DNA from 3 places in the Paenibacillus sp. FSL R5-0345 genome. Region 2 is predicted to be linked to each of the others. Evidence: predicted binding sites of a transcription regulator. Region 2 holds the regulator's gene; each other region holds the start of a gene.
The links. Region 2 encodes NrdR, which represses ribonucleotide reductase genes. Its sites were predicted from a motif close to AACACNATATATNGTGTT; they were not measured.

Region 1 (7,345 bases), 320 kb from region 2:
ACGAAGCTCTTGTATCATTACCGACGCACCGATAAATTATTTTCGGGACCTCCACTTGTCCTAGGTATTTATCACCATAGATAGCCGGATCAATCGTTGGTAAGTATGGGTAAGGTCTTTCATGATCAACTCTTTCTGCTTCCTCCTGGACGTCGTAAAGAATTAAAGCATCTAAATCAACGTTTTTAAGTCTTTCAACCTGTTTCTGTGCAATTTCTGATATCTTTTCTGGTGAATGGCTTGCCTTCGGTGGTGTCATCCCATATGTTAAAATACCAGGTTTCTTGCTCAATATTTTTTGTTTAAATGTGTTCCCAGCGGCTTCCAAATTAAAAACTCCTCTACTTGTCTCTTATAAGTTAAGGCTACCATGGCAGGCTTAATATGTATAACTTATATTTACTATATCTAGTTATATCTTAAGGCTATGATTCCCTATTGGTACTTATCGAGTAGTGCATCATGGAGGCGGAGCTTCTAGATTTTAATGTTGACAACCATTTGGTCTGACTATAATATTAGAAGTCCTGCCAACCTTAAAGTTGGCGATAAGGGGACCGAAAGGTTCATTCTTATTTAAAAAGGGTGAGTATTATGAATAAAGAAGAATTAATGGAAAGCGCACGTAACACAAAGAAAGCTGCTTATGCCCCTTATTCTAAATTTCCAGTTGGAGCAGCCTTATTACTTAAAGATGGAAATGTTATTAATGGAGTAAACGTAGAAAATGTATCTTTTGGTGCTACTAATTGTGCAGAGAGAACAGCAATCTTCACAGCTATTACAAAGGGCTATACTAAAGGTGATTTTCAGGCTATAGCTGTAGCTGGTGACACAATGGATTTTCTGCCGCCATGCAGTATCTGCAGACAAGTATTATCGGAATTCTGTTTGCCCGACATGCCTGTCTATTTAACCAATGAGAAAAAAGAAATCTTAGAGCTGAGTTTAAGGGATTTATTGCCTTACGCATTCAAAAATTTAGATATGTAAAAATAATACCTACCATAGTGGAATATCAAAACACGCGTACCTGTGTTAGACAAGTACGCGTGTTTTTGTGTTTAAAAGCTTAGTCAGAACACAGAGTTCACTTACCAAATCGCAATTCCAACCTTCTCTTTTTCTTTAAGTACTACCTTTATCATTTCCAAAGCATTTCTTACCCTAAATTCAATAAATTCTTTATCATAGTTTTTTTCTTCTGTTTCTTATAACATCATCAATAATAAAAAAACAAGCGATCCATTGAGATAAAAGGATAACACTTCCTCTCGATGATCGCTTGCTTTTAGTAGCTATGCATAGTCACATTTCTAGTTTTCCCATAAAACATTTATTGGCTCTACCGTTTACCCACAACGACTATACCCACAGTTCCCGCAAGTCTTACAACCCTCAATATTTATCAGCGAAGCACCGCCGCAAGAAGGACAAAGGTCACGGGAAGCAGAAGTATGGTTATGCGCGCCATGTCCGCCCTGACCATCTTCAATAGAAGCTGCCGCAGGAACACTCGCCTTCAACTCCGCGTTCAACGCTTCATTGAAATCCTCCAGCTCCAAAGTCGCTGCGATAGGTGCAGGCACATGATCATCCTGAGCGTTGTTCAGCACGTGTGTTTCTAGTGCTTTAGCTACAGCATCAGCAATGGATTCAACTCGATTCGCACCGAAGCCGATAGCGCCTGACCCACCGATCCCTTTCAGATGTTTGATCAACAGTTCTACCTTCTCGCCATGATCTCCATAACGGAGGAACAAGGAGCAGACACGTCCAAGTGCTTCTGCCATCGCAAAGACGTCAGAGCCTGCTTTACCCACATTCAGGAAGATTTCTGCCGGCGTACCATCTAGATCATTGATCGTAATATATGCCATACCGAAAGGTGTGTTGATTTTATAGGTTGCACCGCGTAGAACTTGCGGACGTTTCTTGTATTGTTTGTCCAGCTCTTTAGTAGATGCTTGAGGTGCTGGGCTTGCTGCTACAACACTTGTACTTGCTTCAGGTGCAGCTGTAACTTCAACAGCTGGAGCTACCTCTTCTGCTGCGTCTTCCTTCTTAGAGGTTTGCAGCACTTGCACGTCACGGCTACCGTCACGATAAATTGTAACGCCTTTGCATCCCAGATCGAAGGCCATTTCATACAGCTCAGCCGTCTCTTCTACTGTGAAGTCAGACGGGCAGTTGGCTGTCTTAGAAATCGAGCTATCCACCCAGCGTTGAATCGCTGCTTGTGCACGAATGTGATCCTTAGCCGACAAATCCATCGAGGTTACGAAGTAATCTGGCAGCTCTTCACCTGGATGAGCTTCAAGCCATTCTTGGGCGATCGGAACGAACTGCTCATCATACCCAAGACGACTTTGACGGAAATATTTGAAGGCGAAATAAGGCTCTATACCTGTCGAAGTACCTACCATTGTACCTGTGCTGCCTGTAGGTGCTTGTGTAATTACTGTAACGTTACGCATACCGTGTTTGCGAATCGCTTCGCCAACCTCTGGATACGTTTCGAGCATATTTTTCATAAAGCCGCTCATTAAGTATTTCTCAGTATCAAAAGCTAGGAAGGATCCCTTCTCACCTGCAATCTCTGCGGATGCAAGGTATGCTTCACGAGCCATAAAGCCGTAAAGCTTGTCCAGAAACTCCAAAGATTCCGGGCTACCGTAACGGATGTTCAATTTGATCATCAGTTCGGCAAGACCCATCGTTCCGAGACCCACACGGCGTTCATTTTTCTGATTCGCTTCATTTTCTGGGAAATGATAAGGGGTCTTATCGATGACATTATCCAAGAAACGAACGGAATAGCGTGTTGTTCTTGCGAGATCTTCCCAGTCTACATCATGATTCTTCTCATCATAGAACTTGGACAGGTTCACAGCTGACAAATTGCAGACTCCCCAGCCTGGCAGACCTTGCTCCCCACATGGGTTCGTACAAATGATCGGATTGAAATACCAGCTGTTGGACATTTGATTGTAATATTCCATGAACACAACACCTGGCTCAGCGGATTTCCAAGCGGATTCGATAATGGTGCGCCACACATCACGCGCTTTAACAGTTCGATAATGAATAACGTTTTTGCCTGCAGCCTTCCACTTGTCGAGATCGCCATCCCACACATCATTATAATCAGGGTCTGTTGTATCCGGGAATACGAGATCCCAATCTAGATTCTCTTTTACAGCCTTCATAAAGCTATTGCTCACACATACCGAAAGGTTCGCATTCGTAACTTGACCCATCGTTTGCTTCACCGTAATGAAGTCCTCTACATCTGGATGCCAGTCATTAATCATGAGCATGAGTGCACCGCGGCGGCTACCGCCTTGTTCAATGAGTCCAGTGGTATAACTAAACAGACCGCCCCAAGATACAGAACCACTAGAAGAACCATTAACACCTCTCACAATTGCACGACGTGGACGTAGAGAGGATAGGTTAATCCCTACACCGCCACCACGAGCCATTATTTCTGTCATTTCAGCCAACGTCTCCATAATACCGCCGCGGCTATCCTTTGGAGAAGGAATTACATAACAGTTAAACAGGGTTAGTTCCTCACTAGCGCCAGCACCAGCCGCAATTCGTCCACCCGGTACGAGCTTCCAATCATCCAGAATCGAACGGAATTTGCCCGCCCATTCTTCTTGAAGCTCAGGAGTCTTCTCCACAGAAGCCATAGCTGAAGACAGACGATCCCACATTTCCTCTGGTTTTTTTTCTATATTAAGCGTCAGCTTCTCAACATCTGATTTCACAAGTTCGCCGCTGCGCGTCTTTACGGTTACAATTCTGCCGTTACGTTCTACGATCTCTCCGACTTCCTTCGTTGGAAATTTCGGATCATCTTTCGTTAGAACTAGTACAACATCGCCCACTTTAGCATTATTGCTGTCGGCATCCTTCCAAGCATAACGATCCAAAAATATTTTTTCACTTAGCCCTTCCAGGCGTTGCTTACCTTCCACTTTACCCAATAGAAAAACCTCCCGCAATGTAGTAAATATTAGTTCCAGTTCATGGTGTGGGCTCCACAACAAAAACTTCCTTACACGTATCTTCAACCTTACGGGTGTATGTAGGAAGTTCATCTTGTCAATAACAAATAGCAGCTACGCACTTTAAAAAAATCACATTTTCATGCTTTTGTCACAATATATTGTGTGCGTCAGCTTTTAAACTATACCACATATTGTATCGAAGGTCTTTTTCGAAAATAGAGTCAAGCAGCTGAAATATCGCAAAACTTGCGGTATTTTCTCGCTTTTACTCTCTTTTTTAAAGGCTATCAAGAAAAATAGAAGGTTATGAATTCTCTTGTTTAAGAGCATACTACTCCTACGAATGATGATATGAATTAGCACCTGAGGAGGCTGTACCATGACGCAATTATTCCGTAATTCTCTACCTCACAAAGGTGGAAAGTCAGCGCCTATACTGCCTGTTCCTCTTTCTTTTGACCGGAATTGGCTACAGGATCTAGAACTCAAACTGGATAAAGGCGGTCCGTGGGGAGACTTCCGTCTATCCAAACTTGCTGTTCAAGGTGAACAAACAGGTCTAGTAACAAGCTTCGATGAACTTCAATGCATGAAGCATTTATCCGGATTATCCCCACTTCCGCACCAGCTCGATACCGCGCATAAAGTTCTTTTTGAGATGTCGGGCCGCGCGATTCTTGCAGATGAGGTCGGACTTGGAAAGACGATTGAAGCTGGACTTGTACTCAAGGAATATCTTGTTCGCGGTCTAGTCTCTAAGGTACTTATTCTGGTACCCGCTTCCCTCGTATTGCAGTGGGTTCGCGAGCTAAATGCCAAGTTTGGTATCGCTGCTGTAGCACAGAAAAAAGCATATTCCTGGGGAAATGCGATTGTTGTCGCATCTATGGACACCGCTAAACGCGATCCACATAAAGAAATGCTGCTGGAAAATGAATATGACATGTTGATTATTGATGAAGCCCACAAGCTGAAAAATAAAAAATCAACCAATTATTTATTTGTACAGCAATTACGCAAAAAATATTGCCTGCTCCTAACCGCTACTCCCGTTCAGAATGATCTGGGCGAGCTATTTAATTTGATCACTTTACTGAAACCGGGGCAACTTGGAAATCAGGGTGATTTCGCTTCGAATTTCGTCGTTGATAAACGCCAACCTAAGAATGAAGGTCAGCTACGGGACGAGCTATCGAAGGTGATGATCCGCAATCGGCGTGGCGAAGGTCCAGTTAACTTTACGAAACGAAAAGTCCGTAATATTCCGCTAGTTCTTTCACAGGAAGAGAGAGTATTATATGACGCTGTCACTTCTTTTGTTAAAGATCAGTATCAGGAATCAGGCGGCAATCTTAGCAGCATGCTTTCCTTGGTAACGCTTCAGCGCGAGGTATGCAGCAGTCGAGATGCTGTGTTCATCACTTTAGTTAATCTGATCAAGAAGCTGCCCGCCGATTCGCCGAAACGCGATCGGATGATGGAGCTATTGCAGACACTTCGTACGGTTAAGACCAATACCAAAGCCGAAACAACACTATCTCTCATTCAAGAAATGAATGAAAAAGTCATTGTCTTTACAGAGTATCGTGCGACTCAAGAATATTTGCTTCAGTATTTCCGCGAACATGGGCTAATGTGTGTTTCTTATTCAGGCGGGATGAATCGCGGCAAAAAAGATTGGATGATGGATCTCTTCCGCGGTCGTGCTCAAGTAATGATCGCTACTGAGGCGGGTGGTGAGGGCATTAACCTGCAGTTCTGTCACCATATGATCAACTTCGATCTGCCTTGGAATCCCATGAGAGTAGAACAGCGGATTGGGCGGGTGCATCGGTTAGGTCAGGAAAATGACGTGGTTATCTATAATTTGTCCACGCAGGGCACGATTGAAGAACATATTCTGCATCTGCTACACGAGAAGATCAATATGTTCGAAATGGTCATTGGCGGGCTGGATGTGATTCTGGAGCGATTTGAGAAGAAAGAATCTCTGGAGAAAAGTTTATACAAAATCATGCTCGAATCCCGCTCCGATGAAGAACTGCGTAATGAGCTAGATCATATCGGTGAATCCCTCAGCGAGTTAACTCAGGGTATCAAAAAAGAAAGTGAGACTGCGACATGACCCTCACCTCACAGGAAGTACGTAAACATGTTATGGACTATTTGGAAGCAACAGAATGCTCCATTATTGAAGTATCGCCCATTCACGTAACTGTAAAGCTATCGCCAAGAGCTGACAGAATGCTTACAGATCGACCTTATTATTGGGGGTTCGTGGAGCGTACTGGAGTTGATCCAGAGACACTCTCTTTCACCTTTGTATTCGATCCGGAAAAATACGACAGCCAGGCAGCTATAGAAGTTCCGCCAACAGTAAATCGCAGCACCCTGGCATTAAAACAGTCAATTACCGGAGACCCAGTGATGAGTGCTACTGCTGATGTTGAGGCTAGCACAGATCTTTTAAATTCAGAAACATCTGAATCAAATGTGGTTCATGTCCCTTCCTCAAATCCTGAAGACAGTATCCTTGCCCGCTACTTCGGGATTGTACCGGCCCTGCCTCGAATTGGACCTGGCATGATAAGACGTGAAGATATCATTTATGGTAGCAAGCGCCTTCAGCAAATTTGGAGTGCAGCTCAAGATGAAGGGAAATGCCTTTACTTATTTGAGGACCCCGGTAGCAGGCAGCGGAATACACTTTTCTCTGCAGCCTATGAACCGTGGCTCGGTGTCTGTTATAAAGTCGAAATGAGCTGTGATTTGAAACGGGAAGAACTGCATTATCTTGGAATATCTCTGACAAAAGGGACCATTATTGATGACTTTAACGCAAAGATATCCTCGCGGGAGATGACCCCCCGTTTACCGGAAAACGTGCATATTCAGCCTTATGAATTAACAGTTACAGCCGCTACAGATTTATTAGAGGCTCATCTTACCTCTCATCTAGCCGAACTTGATTACTCTTGGGCAGAACAGGCACGTGAGCGTCTTAGAATCGAGCTGGCTATCATTGATATTTATTACGGAGAACTGCTGAAAGAGCCGGATGAAGAAAAACGTTTAGGTACTCAGGAGCAATATAACCGTCGTCGACAGGAGACCATTTGGCAATATGAGCCGCAAATTGCAGTTTCTGCGATAACCTATGGACTGTTTCATCTACGAAGTCTATAGAATGCGACCCTACTCGCTAAAAGCAGGCAAAAAAACAAGAGAACTTCCGCCTTCAGGCGCGACAGCAAGCAACAGCCTTTTTATAGCCTGTCCACTACAATAGAGTAAAGCTTGAAACTTCCTGACATTTATTAACAAAG
Region 2 (7,345 bases):
TTCTTCTGGATTCGCAGTAAGCAGCTTCATATCCAGCATTTCAAGCTGCGGAAGCTTCGGCATTGATTGACCCACGGATGCCGCTGCACGCTCTAACCAGCGGTACCCACCAACGATCAACGAATGCAAATACGCTTGAACGGAACTAGGCGTCGCTTCCGTATCCTGCCTAATGCTCGCCAGTTCATCTTTTATCCACTGCTGTACGACTTCTCGGCTCCCACTTCTCAGAACGGCGGTCAACTTACTCTCCACTTCTTCCGTACAAACGGTCCGCATTCCTTTCCGGTCTTTAATATCCTCATAGGCCAGCATTCTTGCTTCCTCTGCTAACCAGCGGTACGAGGCGGTTTGTTCGGCGGTGCGAAGTGACTCCCTCAGTTCTACCACGTTGCTGGCCCATACACCGCATGCGCCAAAAAAAGGCTGGCTATAAACGCGTTCCGCCCGCTCCATCGACGCCTTAACCAATCGCTTCGCACCCGGCTGCCCCCTGCGGAAAATAAGCAGCCATCCACAATCCCAATCCAGAATGACGCAGCCAAGTGAATCTCTAATCATCGTAGCCGCCTCATTCATTTCCCCTTCCTTCTCCTCCTTCATGGTCAGCGGAGACGCAGATGTAACTAGCCATAGCTCTAGCTTCTCCATATCCGATCCGAGCCTTAGCTCAGGATAATAGATCAACAGTTCCTCACTTTCACGCTCCGTCAGGAGATTGTCCCCGCGAAGAAAGCGATCTAGCTGCTTCCAGCGGAATGCCGTTTGATGGATGGCGCCTTGATGATCAGCCTCACGTCTGCTGACGATACGCTGCTTCACGCGCATAACCGCAGTCATAATATCGCCAGGACGGCTATTTTTAAGCAAATAATCACTTATTCCTTCCCGCATCGCTTGCTGTGCATATGCAAAATCATCGAATCCAGACAATATAATAATTTCAATGTAAGGAAAATCCCGCTTAACCTCGCGAGACAATTCCAATCCCGTCATACCCGTCATCCGAATATCGGTTAAAATGATGTCAGGATACTCTAACGGAATGCGCATCAGTGCTTCCTCCCCGGAAGCGGCCGGCGCGAGCAGCTCAATGCCATTCTCTTCCCATTTAATTACCGTGCTAAGACCGGTCCTAATAATGACTTCGTCATCTACTATCAAAAGCTTCATGTGCAGATTCTCCTTCTCTCCCACAAAGATTGCAGCTTATTAGATTTCTGATTGGAGCGGTATAATCGTAAAACTAACTTTAGTGCCGCTTCCTTCTACGCTTTCGATCCGTAAACCGGCTTCATGCCCGTAATGAAGCTGTAGCCGATTATGCACGTTGCGCAATCCGTAGCTGCTGCCTGCCGAGTCATTATTCTTCAGCGGATCAATGCCCAAGTTTGCATTTATCTTCTCTCTCAGCAACTCCAATCTTTCCCTGCTCATGCCAACACCGTCATCCTGAACGATAAACGTTATACGCTCTCCCGCTGACATCGCTTTCACGACAATGCTCCCTTTACCTTCTCTTTTCAAAATACCATGAATCATCGCATTTTCAATTAGCGGCTGGAGCAGCAGCTTCAGCATTCTCAGATCCAGCAGCTCCGTCGGTATATCCGCCTCGTAATCAAATTTATCTGGATATCGAATGGACTGAATCTTCACATAATGATCTACATGCAAAATTTCTTGGCTGATTGCACAATATTCCTGTCCTTTATTTAAGCTGAAACGAAGAAAATCACTCAATGAACCTACCATATCTGCGATTTTTTCTTCTCCCTTCATTAGCGCCATCCAGTGGACTGAAGATAATGTATTGTATAGAAAATGCGGATTGATCTGCGCTTGAAGCGCCGACATATCCGCTTCCTTCTTCAACGCTTCGCTCAGCTTCACCTCATCGGTTAGATTAATAATTCGCGAGCTCATCCGATTATAGCTAATAATCAGTTGTCCAACCTCATCGATCGATGTGACGGGCAGCGTCGGCAGCGGCTCATCCGGGCTGGAATTCCTAAGAAACTTCGTTAATGCAGACAACGGCTTCGTCACCTTTTGAATAAGTACAAGGACGAACGCTATAACAAAGAGCATAGAAATGCTGACTGCAATTGCAGTTAACGTTAAAAAATACTGGTTCTGCGCTCTGTAAGCTTTTGCCGGAATGATCCCTACAAGCCTCCAGTTAACATTCGGCATCTGGTAGTACAGTACTGTACTCCGCTCCTCTGCTTCTCCGTAATCGAACGACCCCGACTTGCTCTTGAAATCAACTATTCCGGGAAAATAATCGTTCAAGCTCTTGTTAGTCGCGTACCCTTCCGGTCCAGCCAATATCCGGTTTTGTCCGTCCAACAGCAGGGCGACGCCTTCACCCTCTAGTCCAGCTTGCTTTAAATGGCTAGAGATAACCGATTGTGTCAGGCTAATTTTAAGCATGCCGATTTTGTAATATTTTGATGTGCTGCGAATCGGCCGCGACATCGTAATGACATCCTCTTTACCGTCCGACGTAACGAAATGATGCACCGGAGACCACCACTTGGGATATTCCTCATAATAACCGGGATACTCGCTCTGAATATCGGTCCATTCTGATTCGAGGACGGATCTGAAGGAAACAGACGGCTTATTATCTTCATTCGATTCGATCATGACATTGGCGATATATGGTTTGGAAATCGATAATGTTGTAAGTAAATTAACGATCGAGGTTTGCTTCAGCAAATCATGTTCCGGTGTTTTCAAATAGCTTTGGACATCAGGGTGGCCGATAAGGAATAGGGATAGATTCTCAACATCGCTTACCATATTTTCTAAATAGGCCCCAATTTGCCGAAGCGTATTCATGCCGGAGCTCTTCGCTTTCTCCTCCGTTAAGCTTTCAGCAATATAATAGGAGAACAGTCCCAGAGACAACACCGGTACCAATACCGAAATAATAAACAACAAACTCAGCTTCTGCTTTAACGATTTACCCAACCAGTTTTCCATCGAATCCTCCGTTCAGAGTGCCTTTATGCTCAGTAGCTAAATTGTAGCTTTCATTACATCCCAGAAGAGATGTTTGCGCTTCCATAATAACCTAAGTCGCACGTCCCGACTAGAGTCTATTGTTGAGTTGATGAAGCATTGCCTGTTCTTGAGATGCAGATTATCATAACCTCCGTCTGGGAGAAAGAACTGGATCTTGCCTCAACACAAAAAAAATAGACCGCCCTCTCGCAAAAGATGCGGTCTATTTCTGCCCGTAATACCTGAAAGCTTCCCCACGTTGCAAACAGCAAAAAAAACGGCATTTCTGCCGTTTCTAATACTAAACCTTGATGGTCTTCCAGCAAAGCTCAATAATTTGTTGAATTTGAGGTTGCTCCAGTTTATACTCCCCCGCTAGATACCCTTTGATAACAGAGGTTATCATACCATATAAGAGCTGGATCAGGATGATCGGGTCCATTTCTTTAATCATCCCTTGCTGTTGACCTTCCCTGATTACAGAAAAGGCCTCAATAACCGAAGGATCCTGTGCGTTGCGAATTTCTTCGGCGATATAAGGTGAATAGCTATAGTTCTCCAAGAACGTTAATTCATCCGGGAAATTCAATGCATAATGCGCCTGATTCCATAAAAGCATTTTGAGTCTTACATAAATCGTCTGACCGGCGTCGTATTGTTTCAATACCTCTTCGCTCCGATGAATGCGAACGATATTAAACAATTCATTTACAAGCTGCTCTTTATCCTTGAAATAATGATATACCGTGCTAGAGCCGACATTGGCTTGTTGAAATATTTTGGCAAATGTAACGGATTGAAGCCCGTCTTTATTAATTAGAAATAATGTCGCTTTTAAAATATCTTCCCGCTTACCCACCCTGTCACCTTCTTATAGAAAATTCATTCCACTAACGAGTAATTATGTATCCTCTACACTATAACTTAGGAATATTTATTCCGCAAAATCCGCATCATCATAATACAAACCTTGTTTAAAACAAGATGTTTCGTGAGAATTAAAAAAATTGACCTAATTCCCCTTTGAGCACTATAATAAATTAGAATATTTATTCTAATTAACATACTTAAAAATTTGGAATGGGGGATCTTCTAATGATTCATTATACCGATAAAGTCGCGCTTATCACTGGAGCATCTGCTGGGATCGGTAAAGTATTCGCAACTGAATTAGCTGCAAAAGGATGCCATGTCATTTTAGTCGCCCGATCCAAAGAAAAACTCGATTCCCTCGCTTTGGAGCTTGCTTCCAAATACCCTATTCACACTTATTCCATAGCGCAGGATTTATCTAAGCCCGGCTCCGTAGAAGAACTGGCTGATCAGATTCGCACTTTGGGACTCCAAGTAAACATTTTGATCAATAATGCTGGCTTTGGAACCTTTGGACGCTTTGAGGAAATATCGCCAGAACGTGAGCAAGAAGAGATCCGCCTAAATATAGCTTCTTTAGTCGCAATGAATCATCAGTTTCTTCCGGAGATGCAACGCCGCAAAGACGGTATTATTATTAATGTCGCTTCTGTTGCAGCCTTTCAGCCCGCACCCTATATGGCCGTTTATTCAGCAACGAAAGCATTCGTACTCTCTTTCTCCGAGGCGCTCTGGGCAGAAAATCGCGATCGAGGCGTTAGGATTTTGGCGCTTTGCCCTGGTGCGACTGAAACGGAGTTTTTTAAGGTTACTGGATCAGATGCTGCCTCAGGAAGAAAGCTCGCCTCTCCAATCGATGTTGTGAAGACCGGCTTTCGGGGAATCGAAAAGAAACGGAGTTACATTATCGCGGGAAAACTAAATTATTGGGCATCCCAGGGAAGCCGACTTCTTCCGCGCAAGCAGGTAGTCACGTTGATGGAACGAATGGTTCGCCCCCATTCTAGTTTATGAAATGTTGGTTTAAAAGCGATGTCCAATTCTCCGTTTAGATGCTTAAGCATCTAAACGGAGAATCATTAAGGATTGAATTATCAGGGCGCAAAGATTTGCAGCTCGTGCTCGATACCGAAAGAAACCCGCTGTACGCAAGGCCACAGTTCTCCAAGCTCATAACAGGAAGGAAGATTGACGGATATGAGAAACGCTAGCCACTTCCGCCATTTTTGCAAACAGCCCAGCAAGCCAAGACAAATGCCTTAATTATAGCAAAAAAAAGAACGGCATCTCTGCCGTTCTTTCTGTGATGGACTCTCAGGGGCTCGAACCCTGGACAAATAGATTAAGAGTCTACTGCTCTACCAACTGAGCTAAGAGTCCATATGAAGTTTGGTGGAGCCAAGGGGGATCGAACCCCTGACCTCATCGCTGCCAGCGATGCGCTCTCCCAGCTGAGCTATGGCCCCAAACGTAATTTTCAGATGTATGTAATCACACATTTTAGAATCAAGTTCGGTGTATTTAAGTCATTCTGACAAACTCAAGCGCCGTAGGCGACTCCTATATAATATAAAAAATCGCCTTCGCTGTCAACACTTTTTTTTAGTCATTAGACTAGCCACAACCCTACAATCTGTCCAGATCCCCAGTGCTCTTAGATAACAGACCCTTCAGTTCCTTCATAAACATGTTAATATCCTTGAACTGACGGTATACAGACGCAAAACGAACGTATGCGACTTCATCTACTGGATAGAGCTGTTCCATAACCAGTTCACCGATCTGTTGGCTCTCCACTTCAGCTACGGCGATACCTCGCAGGGATTTCTCTACCTCAGAGACGATCTTCTCTAAACGTTCTACAGAGACAGGCCGTTTCTCACAGGCACGTATTAAGCCCCGAAGTATTTTATCACGGCTGAATTCCTCACGGCTGCCGTCTTTTTTGATCACGATTAACGGAGTTTCCTCGATCATTTCAAAGGTTGTAAACCGTTTGCTGCAACGCTCGCATTCACGCCTGCGGCGGATGGACTTATTCTCATTTGCTGGTCGCGAGTCGAGTACTTTAGTATTTGTGTGATCGCAGTAAGGGCATTTCATAAGCTTCATCACTTCCTATTACATAATGTTTTTTGTCCCGGTATGTTAAACATCCGGCTTTTAAAAGGGTATTTCATTTTTTCCAGAAATCACCGTTTATTTGTTGTAATGATTATGGCAAGTCCGGCACATAATACAGTTACCAACAGAGGAGGTGAACAGCAATGAGCCAAAACAACAGCTCCAATAACCTTGTAGCTCCAAATTCCCGCGGTGCTTTGGAACAACTTAAATATGAAGTTGCCCAAGAACTCGGAATCACGCTTTCCCCAGATGGTTACCAAGGCAATAAAACTTCTTATGAAAATGGTTCGATCGGTGGTTACATCACTAAACGTCTTGTAACCCTGGCAGAACAACAATTGGCAGGTCAATACAAATAACCTGTCCACATAAGCTTACTGAAGAAGTATTAAACGATCGCAAGATCGTTTAGTACTTCTTTTTATACATAACACGGTTTTAGAATTCGTTGTAAATATCCGTGTACTGATCATAGTAATAGTTGACGCGCTGTACATAATGGCGGGTTTCACCAAACGGAATATCCTTAATCGTAGCATCCGTTCCATCCCAGATCCCCTCATCCAGCCATTTTTGAACTTTACCCGGTCCAGCATTATATGCAGCGATAACTGCTGTAGGTTTACCTTCGAATTGACGGGATAATGTTGAAAGATACCAGGTACCTAGTTCAATATTTGCTGATGGTTCATGCTTTAGCTCCTCCATAGATACATCAGGGAGCTTGGCCTTTTCCAGGGCCCATTTGGCGGTATCCGGCATAAGCTGCATTAAACCTATAGCACCTTTTTTGGATTCTCGTCCAGTTTTGAAGTTCGTTTCCACTCGGATAATTGAAGCCACTAGAAATGGGTCAATATCGTACGTAACGCTGTGCTTACGGATCTCATCTTTATAATGGATCGGATAAAACCAGGACATCCAGTTCGTACTCAGAAACAATATCGCAGTAAAACCAATGAATAACAGAAGAAGGACTCTTTTTTTACGTAACCATTTCATAATAAGCCCAGCCTGTCCCAAAGAACAGCAACCTGTTGCTCAGTGTGCGCAAGTTCGCCACTGTTGTCAATGATATAGTCCGCTTTGTTACGCTTCGCTTCAATATCCATCTGTGCATTTAAGCGTGCTTCTGCTTGTTCTAAAGAAAGTCCGTTACGTTCCATTAATCGAGCGATTTGCACTTCACGAGGCACGTAGACCACCAGTATTTCATGGAACATGTTCTCGAGTCCTGATTCGAAAAGAAGAGGGATATCCACAATTGTTAACTTCTTTGGATCTTCTTCCTCCATGCTGTTCATACGTTCTTTAATCTCCCGCCGGATTGCGG
Region 3 (7,345 bases), 630 kb from region 2:
ATCTGTCCAGCCAATCTTTCCGTATCCACATCATGCTAAAATCTTCAGGATTAGCTGAAGGTAAAGCAAGCATTTTTCCGTTTATCATAACGTCTTCCTTTAGTCCCGCGTTAGTGCCTTCAATAATGCGTTTCATGATCGGTGAGGCGTACTCCTCATAAGCTTTTGTCAGATCCTCCAGTTCATCCGCCTCAACCATTTGATTAAATTGATAGGGAGAAACCACCATTGCATCAGGAAGCACATTACTGGAAATCGCCAAGTCAATTCTTTGATCCATATTCTCATGTGTAGCAAACCAGTCGATATGGATATCCACATTCAACTTGGCTTTAATTGTCTTAATCCACGGATTATTAGCGGGGGTTTCCCCTGTATATGACTTGTAGTTGGGATCAACTCCCATTACGATATTCAGCGTAGTCGGTACTTCGTATTTCTCGAACGCTGGATCCTCCCCCCTTTCCTTGATGATATCGGTTTTGTTCTGACTGCAAGCGGATACAGATAATATTAGCGATATGAGTAACAGAATCATTAAACTTCTTTTCAGCATGCGGTCCTCCTTAAACACAACGATTTATTGGGGAATACGTTTACGAACCCGATATTCACTCGGAAGTAGTCCGGTTAAATCGCGAAAGGTGCGGCTGAAATATTTTTCATCCGTATATCCAGTATGCTCGGCAATCCATTGAATCGTATTGTTCGTATGCACCAGATACTGCTTCGCCTTTTCCATCCGTAATTCACGAACGTAATCCTTGAAAGTACGTCCAATGATATCTTTAAAGCACTGACTAAAATAACTCCGGCTCATATTCATTTCTTTCGCCACCTCGGCAGAGGTCAACGGTTGATCCAATCTCATCCGCACCTTTTTCTCCGCTTTCAGCACACAGTTGACAATCTCCGGGGAGTAATTAGTTTGAAGCGCTGTGTACCGAATCATTGTGCGGGTATCCTCCAGCCATCGCTCAATCTGAAACCAGGAATGAAGTGTCTCATCAAGCTTGATCTTTCCAAACACCGTTCCGGCAAAAGCTCTGTTCCATTCGTTAACAAAAGAATATAATAAACCGATCAGTCGCGTTTGCGGTATACGAAGCATCTTTAATTGTATTAAAAGCCGCTGGAACAATACATCATCGTAAAGCCACTCCCCAGACAACAACAGTTCCTTCGGTTCTTCCAGTTGATCTCCTACTCCCCGATTCTGTTCATACAGATCGTCATAATTCTTATTAATGCACACCGACAGAATCGTGTTGTCGGGATTATATTCATAGAATAACTCTCTTTCCGTAAAGCTTCTAACCCATCGCTGAACTTGAGTCAATGTGAATTGTTGCAGATCCGACAATTGAATTAGCACAACGTTCTGCAACAAACGGATACGTTTTGATAGTTCATCAAATAGATCGCGCTCATTTCCATTTAAAGCAAGCACTAACCAGTTGTTTCGATCCACTTCAACCACCTTGATATCAGGGATATATTTCAATTCCTCGGCCCAGTCTTTTAAATCCTTGTGATCAAGAACCACGACGGAATATCCTTGCTCCAATGCCCCATCTTGGTGGACTATTCCTTGACGTGCTTGCCCTTGTATTCTGTCGGCAATTCTTCCGAGCATGTCTTCAAGCTGCTCCTTCTCTAAATCTAGATCGACCTTGGAAATATAATCTATAGCCCCAAGCCGAAGCGCCTCTTGCACATATTCAAAATCCTGATGCACCGTAAGAACGACAACGTGAAGTTCTGAATAACGTTTGCGTAAAACCCGCATTAACTCAATGCCCGACATGACTGGCATGCCTAAGTCAGTCAATACTAAATCAACAGAATGAGACTCTAAAAACTGGAGGGCCTTTTCCCCATTGCTCGCCTCACCAACAACCTTCATATCAAATTGCTGCCATGGCATCATTGAAATTAGTCCTTTACGGACCAATTTGTCATCATCCACAACAAGTACCTTAATCATGTTTATACTCTCTCCTCTTCTAGCGGTAGCGTTAGGAAAATACTAGTTCCTTTGCCTGGTTCGCTTTTAATCTCCAGCTTGGCCAGCTGACCATAACGGGATTCAATCGTCCGTTTAACGTAATTCATTCCGATTCCCATCCCTGACTTCTGTTGCTCTGATGTCTTGTTGGTCAACAGTTTTTGAATATGTTCATCGGACATTCCCACTCCATTGTCATGTACGGCAATCTCTATACCTTGGTTCAGCCTGACAATAACCAGGATGTATCCTTCATCGTCAAGCCCATGGTACAGAGAATTCTCAACGAGCGGTTGAAGGATAAACCGGGGTACCTCTTTTTTTAGCAAGACTTCGTCCACCTGGATACGGACATCGAATTGAAAATCATATCGAATTTGCTGCAGCGTCAAATACTGCTTAATAGCATTAATCTCTTCCTCGATGGTAGAAGGACGGCCTAATTTCCCCAGATTATAATATAATAATTTATTCAAAGCCTGGATGAGGCGGTCAATTTCATGCTGACCGTTCATAACCGCCAGCCAGTGTGCGGTATCTAAGGTATTCATCAAAAAATGGGGGTTGATTTGGTAGAGCAGCTTTTCCACTTCCAGATCAACGCGTTGCTTTTCTTTTTCCTTAACTTCGCCGAACAATTCCCAAATGTTTTTCTTCATATTTTGAAATTGTCGCAGTAAACTGTCGAATTCCGGGATCTTCGTTGACTTAAGAGTCACTTGATGCTCGGCGTGCGTCATCATCTTGATTTCGTTATGGAACAAATTAAGCGGCCTGTAGACCATTTTCCACAAGACCCAGGCCATGATTAATGCCACGCTAAGGAACACTAAAGAGAATAGAGAAATTTGAAGGAACCACCTGTTCTTTTCCCGGTTGAAATCCGCTTCCGCAAAAACTGAAATTGCGCTCCAACCTTGCTTACTCTTTTGTTGGAACCAGTAATAATCGTTGCTGTGGCCGGAATTTTTTCCTTTGTCAGATTCAGGGAAAAATGTTCCACTCTTGAACAGACGTGGAACTTCACTGTATATGATCCTCCCCTCCGCATCCAGAAGAATCAAGCGTGAAGAGTTGTTTTGTGCCTCCTCATTATCAAGCATGTTTTTCAATAATTGAAATCCTGATTCAATATAGACATACACATCATCCCGTCCGGGAAAATTCACTTTTCTAAGTACAGACAATACGTATTCATTATCAAGCCGGTTAAAACTTTCGTGCGGCCCGTAGTAAGTAATGCCATAAGATTGGGCAAAAAGAGGCAGTTTGTTGGGAGAAAAACTATACTTTACTGGGAAATTGGTGAAATGATAGGTTTGATCTTTATCAAAATAGTACATAGCAAGGCCGATCTCCGGATTAGTGAAGGTGATCAAATTCAATTTACTTTTGAACTGATGCTGCAATTTCATCCGACGAAACGGTTCCTCCGTCCGCATTAGCTCATCCAGTTCTTTCAGGATGGTGCCTTCGTAAGCAAACTGTTGCGAGATGTGATTAAGGCTACTGAGCGAGTTATCCAAGGATAAGGTCACTTGCTTAAGATTACTTTGGATACCTGTTTCAAGTTTATTGGTTAGAATCGAATTGATCGTATAATATGAGATCAAGCTGATAAAAACAAACGGAATCAACGAACTTATTAAATAAATGAAAAAAATCCTTTTCTTCAAAGTCATCTCAGGAACACCTTGTTTTCTATAGAATCGTAGTCAAGAGATATCAGTGTTTTCAATTCCCTTAGTAGATTGGTATAAAAGCTCTATCACTGAGAAATATACTATGTATGTAAAAGTAACTTATATCTCTGCAATAGATTTAGTGTATTATGACAGACTGGAAACGATACCTTTCCAGATTGTAACATACTAACTATAAGGAGTTGAACTAAGTCAATTAATATTTAGTTATAACTTTCAATTCAACACTTTTGAAAATTAAGGACCTAGATAAGATATTTACTGACCCTATTGTATTGCTCGTAGACCTTCTTTATCAGTCTCTTATCATCAAGGTTCTTCATTTCTGATCTCTCAATCTTTTCATACCATTCTGTCTCATGTCTTGCATCCAGATCTTCGAGCACTTTTTAGCACTTCTTTCTTCTACTTCACCGCTCGCTCTACCTGTTTTGTCGACATATTTTCTCTTAGTCCTCGCTGGTCACAAGTCCAAACTCTCCAAGTTCCCGATATTCTTCATCTAAGCCTTCAATTGAAGTCCGTCTGTTATTCCAAAACCACTTGTTTTTATTCATCTAGAACCACATAACAGAACAAAAAAGCAACTCCCTTGTTGGCAAGTCGCTTTTAATAAAATCTATAGTGAATCTTTAGTTATTATCTAAAATCCTAGCGCTTCGCCTTATAAAACTCATGATAAAGCTTCATCAGTGCCCTTTTCTCTATCCTTGAAACATAACTCCGCGAAATCCCAAGCTCCTTGGCAATTTCCCTCTGCGTCCGCTCTTCTCCACCTGTATCCAATCCAAACCGACCAACGACAACTTCTTTTTCCCTGTCATCCAATATATCGAGATTTCTATAAATCTTGCTCTTCTCAATCTTAAGATCGACCTCTTTAATGACATCATCAGCTTCAGAGCCAAGGATATCGATAAGTGTAATTTCATTACCTTCTTTGTCAGTCCCAATTGGGTCGTGCAGAGATACATCTTTACGAGTCTTCTTCAAGGATCTTAGGTGCATCAGAATTTCGTTTTCAATACAACGGGCAGCAAAAGTGGCCAGCTTTGTGCCTTTGTTCGGACGGTAGCTCTCGATGGCTTTAATCAGGCCGATCGTGCCGATGGAGATCAGATCCTCCATGTCTTCCCCAGTGTTATCAAATTTCTTTACTATATGGGCGACAAGTCTCAAATTGTGCTCGATAAGCAAATTTCGGGCTTTAGCATCCCCTTCAGCCATCATGCCTAAGTATTTGCTTTCCTCCTGCTCCGAGAGCGGCTGTGGAAATGCGTTGTTCCTTACGTAGGATACCAGCAACGTCAGTTCTTTGATTAGCAACGCGATCGTACTTAAGAATCCAGGCAACTTGGCGACACCTCCCGCACTTGTACAATGAAACCGATCTGTTAGCCTTACGGGTTCATGGTCATCTTATTGTATGTGGGTAGATGCCTAGAAGTGCATGTACGGGGGAAATTGTACAACTCCTATATTTTTGATTCATTTGCTTCGACAATGAAGCATCTGATCCCGCTGATAAATGGTGTATTGTCGGGATTTTAATAGATTAATAGAGCGTTTTGCAGACCAACTAACAGCTATTAATGTTGTACTTTTCATGTTGACTTTTCAACATATAGTGATTAAAATAAACAACGCACACTAAATATAGTATTAATATGATTTTTCAGTATTTTTAGCTTATCTATTCAATCTTTACAGTATTTAAAGTAGTTTTAATATATACAGGAGGAGAGACTCCATGCTAGTCGCATATGATTCGAAAACGGGAAACGTCAAACGCTTCATTGGTAAGCTTAAGCTGCCAGCTGTGCAGATTGAAGAGCATATGACCATTGATGAGCCCTACGTGCTTATTACATATACCACCGGCTTTGGACAGATTCCAGAGAAGGTGTCTATTTTTTTGAAGAACAATTATTCCAATTTGAAAGGCATCGCCGCCAGCGGCAACAAGAACTGGGGCGAGCTGTTCGCACATAGCGCAGACTTGATTGCAGATCGGTACAACGTACCGGTTATCGGTAAATTTGAGCTATCGGGCACATTTGGCGATGTAGAACGAATTAAACAGGAGGTGAGCCGAGTTGCGGCATATTGAACTAAACAACATGTTGATGAAGAGAGACGAAACTGGTTTCTTTCAATTGGATAAAGACCTTGAGGCAGTAGCCGAATTTATGCGGGATGTAGAACGGCGGAGCTTGGTTTTTGAGAATACAAAAGCCAAGGTTGATTATATGATTGAACAGGATTTCTACGAAAATTTTTACGAACAGTACAGCTTGGCTGAGATTGAAGAAGTCTACCAAATTACCCATTCTTACAACTTCAGCTTTCCATCCTATATGGCAGCTTCGAAGTTCTATACGGATTACGCTGTAAAAAGCAATGACCGCAAGCAATATCTGGAGCATTATCCGGACCGTGTGGCGGCAGTTGCCCTTCACCTAGGACGCGGGAACGCCGCTACTGCCGGCATGCTTGCCCGTTCGATGATGGAGCAGCGCCTGCAGCCAGCGACGCCTACCTTCTTGAATGCCGGCAAGAGCCGGCGCGGTGAGCTTGTCTCCTGCTTCCTGATCGAAATGGACGACTCGCTTAATTCGATCAACTATGTGCTCAATACCTGCATGCAGCTATCGAAGATCGGCGGTGGCGTGGCTGTCAACCTGTCCAAGCTCCGTTCCCGCGGAGAGACCATCAAGGGTGTCGAAGATGCGGCTAAGGGCATTATACCTGTGCTCAAGCTGATGGAAGACGGCTTCTCCTATGCTGACCAGATGGGTCAACGTAAAGGCTCTGGAGCCGCCTACTACAACATTTTTGGCTGGGATGTTCTTGAATTTCTCGACAGCAAGAAGATCAACGCCGACGAAAAAACAAGGCTCAAAACCCTGTCCATCGGCCTGATTATTCCAAATCGCTTCTATAAACTGGCGAAGGACAATGAACCGCTGCATGTATTTGCCCCTTACAGTGTGTACAAGGCCTACGGCACGCATCTTGATGACATGGATTTGGATGATATGTACGATAAGCTTTTAGCCGATCCTCGTGTCAAAAAGAGAAAAGCCATGAGCGCGCGGGATATGCTGACCAAAATCGCCATGATCCAGCTGGAATCTGGCTATCCATATATTATGAACAAGAGCAATGCCAATGCGGCCCATGCCCTGAAAAATGTCGGACAGATCAAAATGTCCAACCTCTGCACGGAAATCTTCCAGCTGCAGGAGACTTCAGAGATTAATGATTACGGGCAGGAGGATACCATCCGCCGTGATGTAAGCTGCAATCTGGCTTCTTTGAACATTGTCAACGTGATGGAGCATGGCAAAATCCGTGAATCGGTACATGAAGGTATGATCGCCCTGACCGCTGTCAGCGATATGACCAGCATCTCCAATGCCCCAGGCGTAGCCAAGGCCAATAAAGAGATGCACTCGGTCGGACTTGGCGTGATGAATCTTCACGGCTATCTGACCAAGAACAAGATTGCTTATGAGAGCGAACAGGCTCGCGATTTTGCCCGGACCTTTTTCATGACCATGAACTACCATTCCCTGGAGAAAAGCATGGAGATCGCTGCCGCAAGCGGCCACTCTTTCCATGGATTTGAGGC

Region 1: R50345_RS10830 (adenosylcobalamin-dependent ribonucleoside-diphosphate reductase) is a predicted target of NrdR. The motif match lies at 4,167-4,184, and genes of this name have one in related genera.
Region 3: nrdI (class Ib ribonucleoside-diphosphate reductase assembly flavoprotein NrdI) is a predicted target of NrdR. The motif match lies at 5,358-5,375, and genes of this name have one in related genera.

Annotation. Positions count from the first base shown of each region.
Region 1 covers NZ_CP009281.1:2,506,296-2,513,640, reverse strand. Annotated here, with positions in the region: gene R50345_RS10840 (methylenetetrahydrofolate reductase) at 1-328, opposite strand, end outside; gene R50345_RS10835 (cytidine deaminase) at 595-993, shown strand; gene R50345_RS10830 (adenosylcobalamin-dependent ribonucleoside-diphosphate reductase) at 1,353-3,995, opposite strand; gene R50345_RS10825 (DEAD/DEAH box helicase) at 4,399-6,144, shown strand; gene R50345_RS10820 (YqhG family protein) at 6,141-7,205, shown strand.
Region 2 covers NZ_CP009281.1:2,182,266-2,189,610, reverse strand. Annotated here, with positions in the region: gene R50345_RS09480 (response regulator transcription factor) at 1-1,173, opposite strand, end outside; gene R50345_RS09475 (sensor histidine kinase) at 1,213-2,991, opposite strand; gene R50345_RS09470 (TetR/AcrR family transcriptional regulator) at 3,314-3,871, opposite strand; gene R50345_RS09465 (SDR family NAD(P)-dependent oxidoreductase) at 4,108-4,899, shown strand; gene R50345_RS31245 (hypothetical protein) at 4,938-5,096, shown strand; tRNA gene R50345_RS09460 (tRNA-Lys) at 5,193-5,265, opposite strand; tRNA gene R50345_RS09455 (tRNA-Ala) at 5,276-5,351, opposite strand; gene nrdR (transcriptional regulator NrdR) at 5,512-5,988, opposite strand; gene R50345_RS09445 (alpha/beta-type small acid-soluble spore protein) at 6,153-6,371, shown strand; gene R50345_RS09440 (lytic transglycosylase domain-containing protein) at 6,451-7,014, opposite strand; gene coaE (dephospho-CoA kinase) at 7,011-7,345, opposite strand, start outside.
Region 3 covers NZ_CP009281.1:1,555,584-1,562,928, reverse strand. Annotated here, with positions in the region: gene R50345_RS07010 (extracellular solute-binding protein) at 1-556, opposite strand, end outside; gene R50345_RS07005 (response regulator transcription factor) at 581-1,987, opposite strand; gene R50345_RS07000 (sensor histidine kinase) at 1,990-3,621, opposite strand; gene sigK (RNA polymerase sporulation sigma factor SigK) at 4,363-5,064, opposite strand; gene nrdI (class Ib ribonucleoside-diphosphate reductase assembly flavoprotein NrdI) at 5,462-5,821, shown strand; gene nrdE (class 1b ribonucleoside-diphosphate reductase subunit alpha) at 5,808-7,345, shown strand, end outside.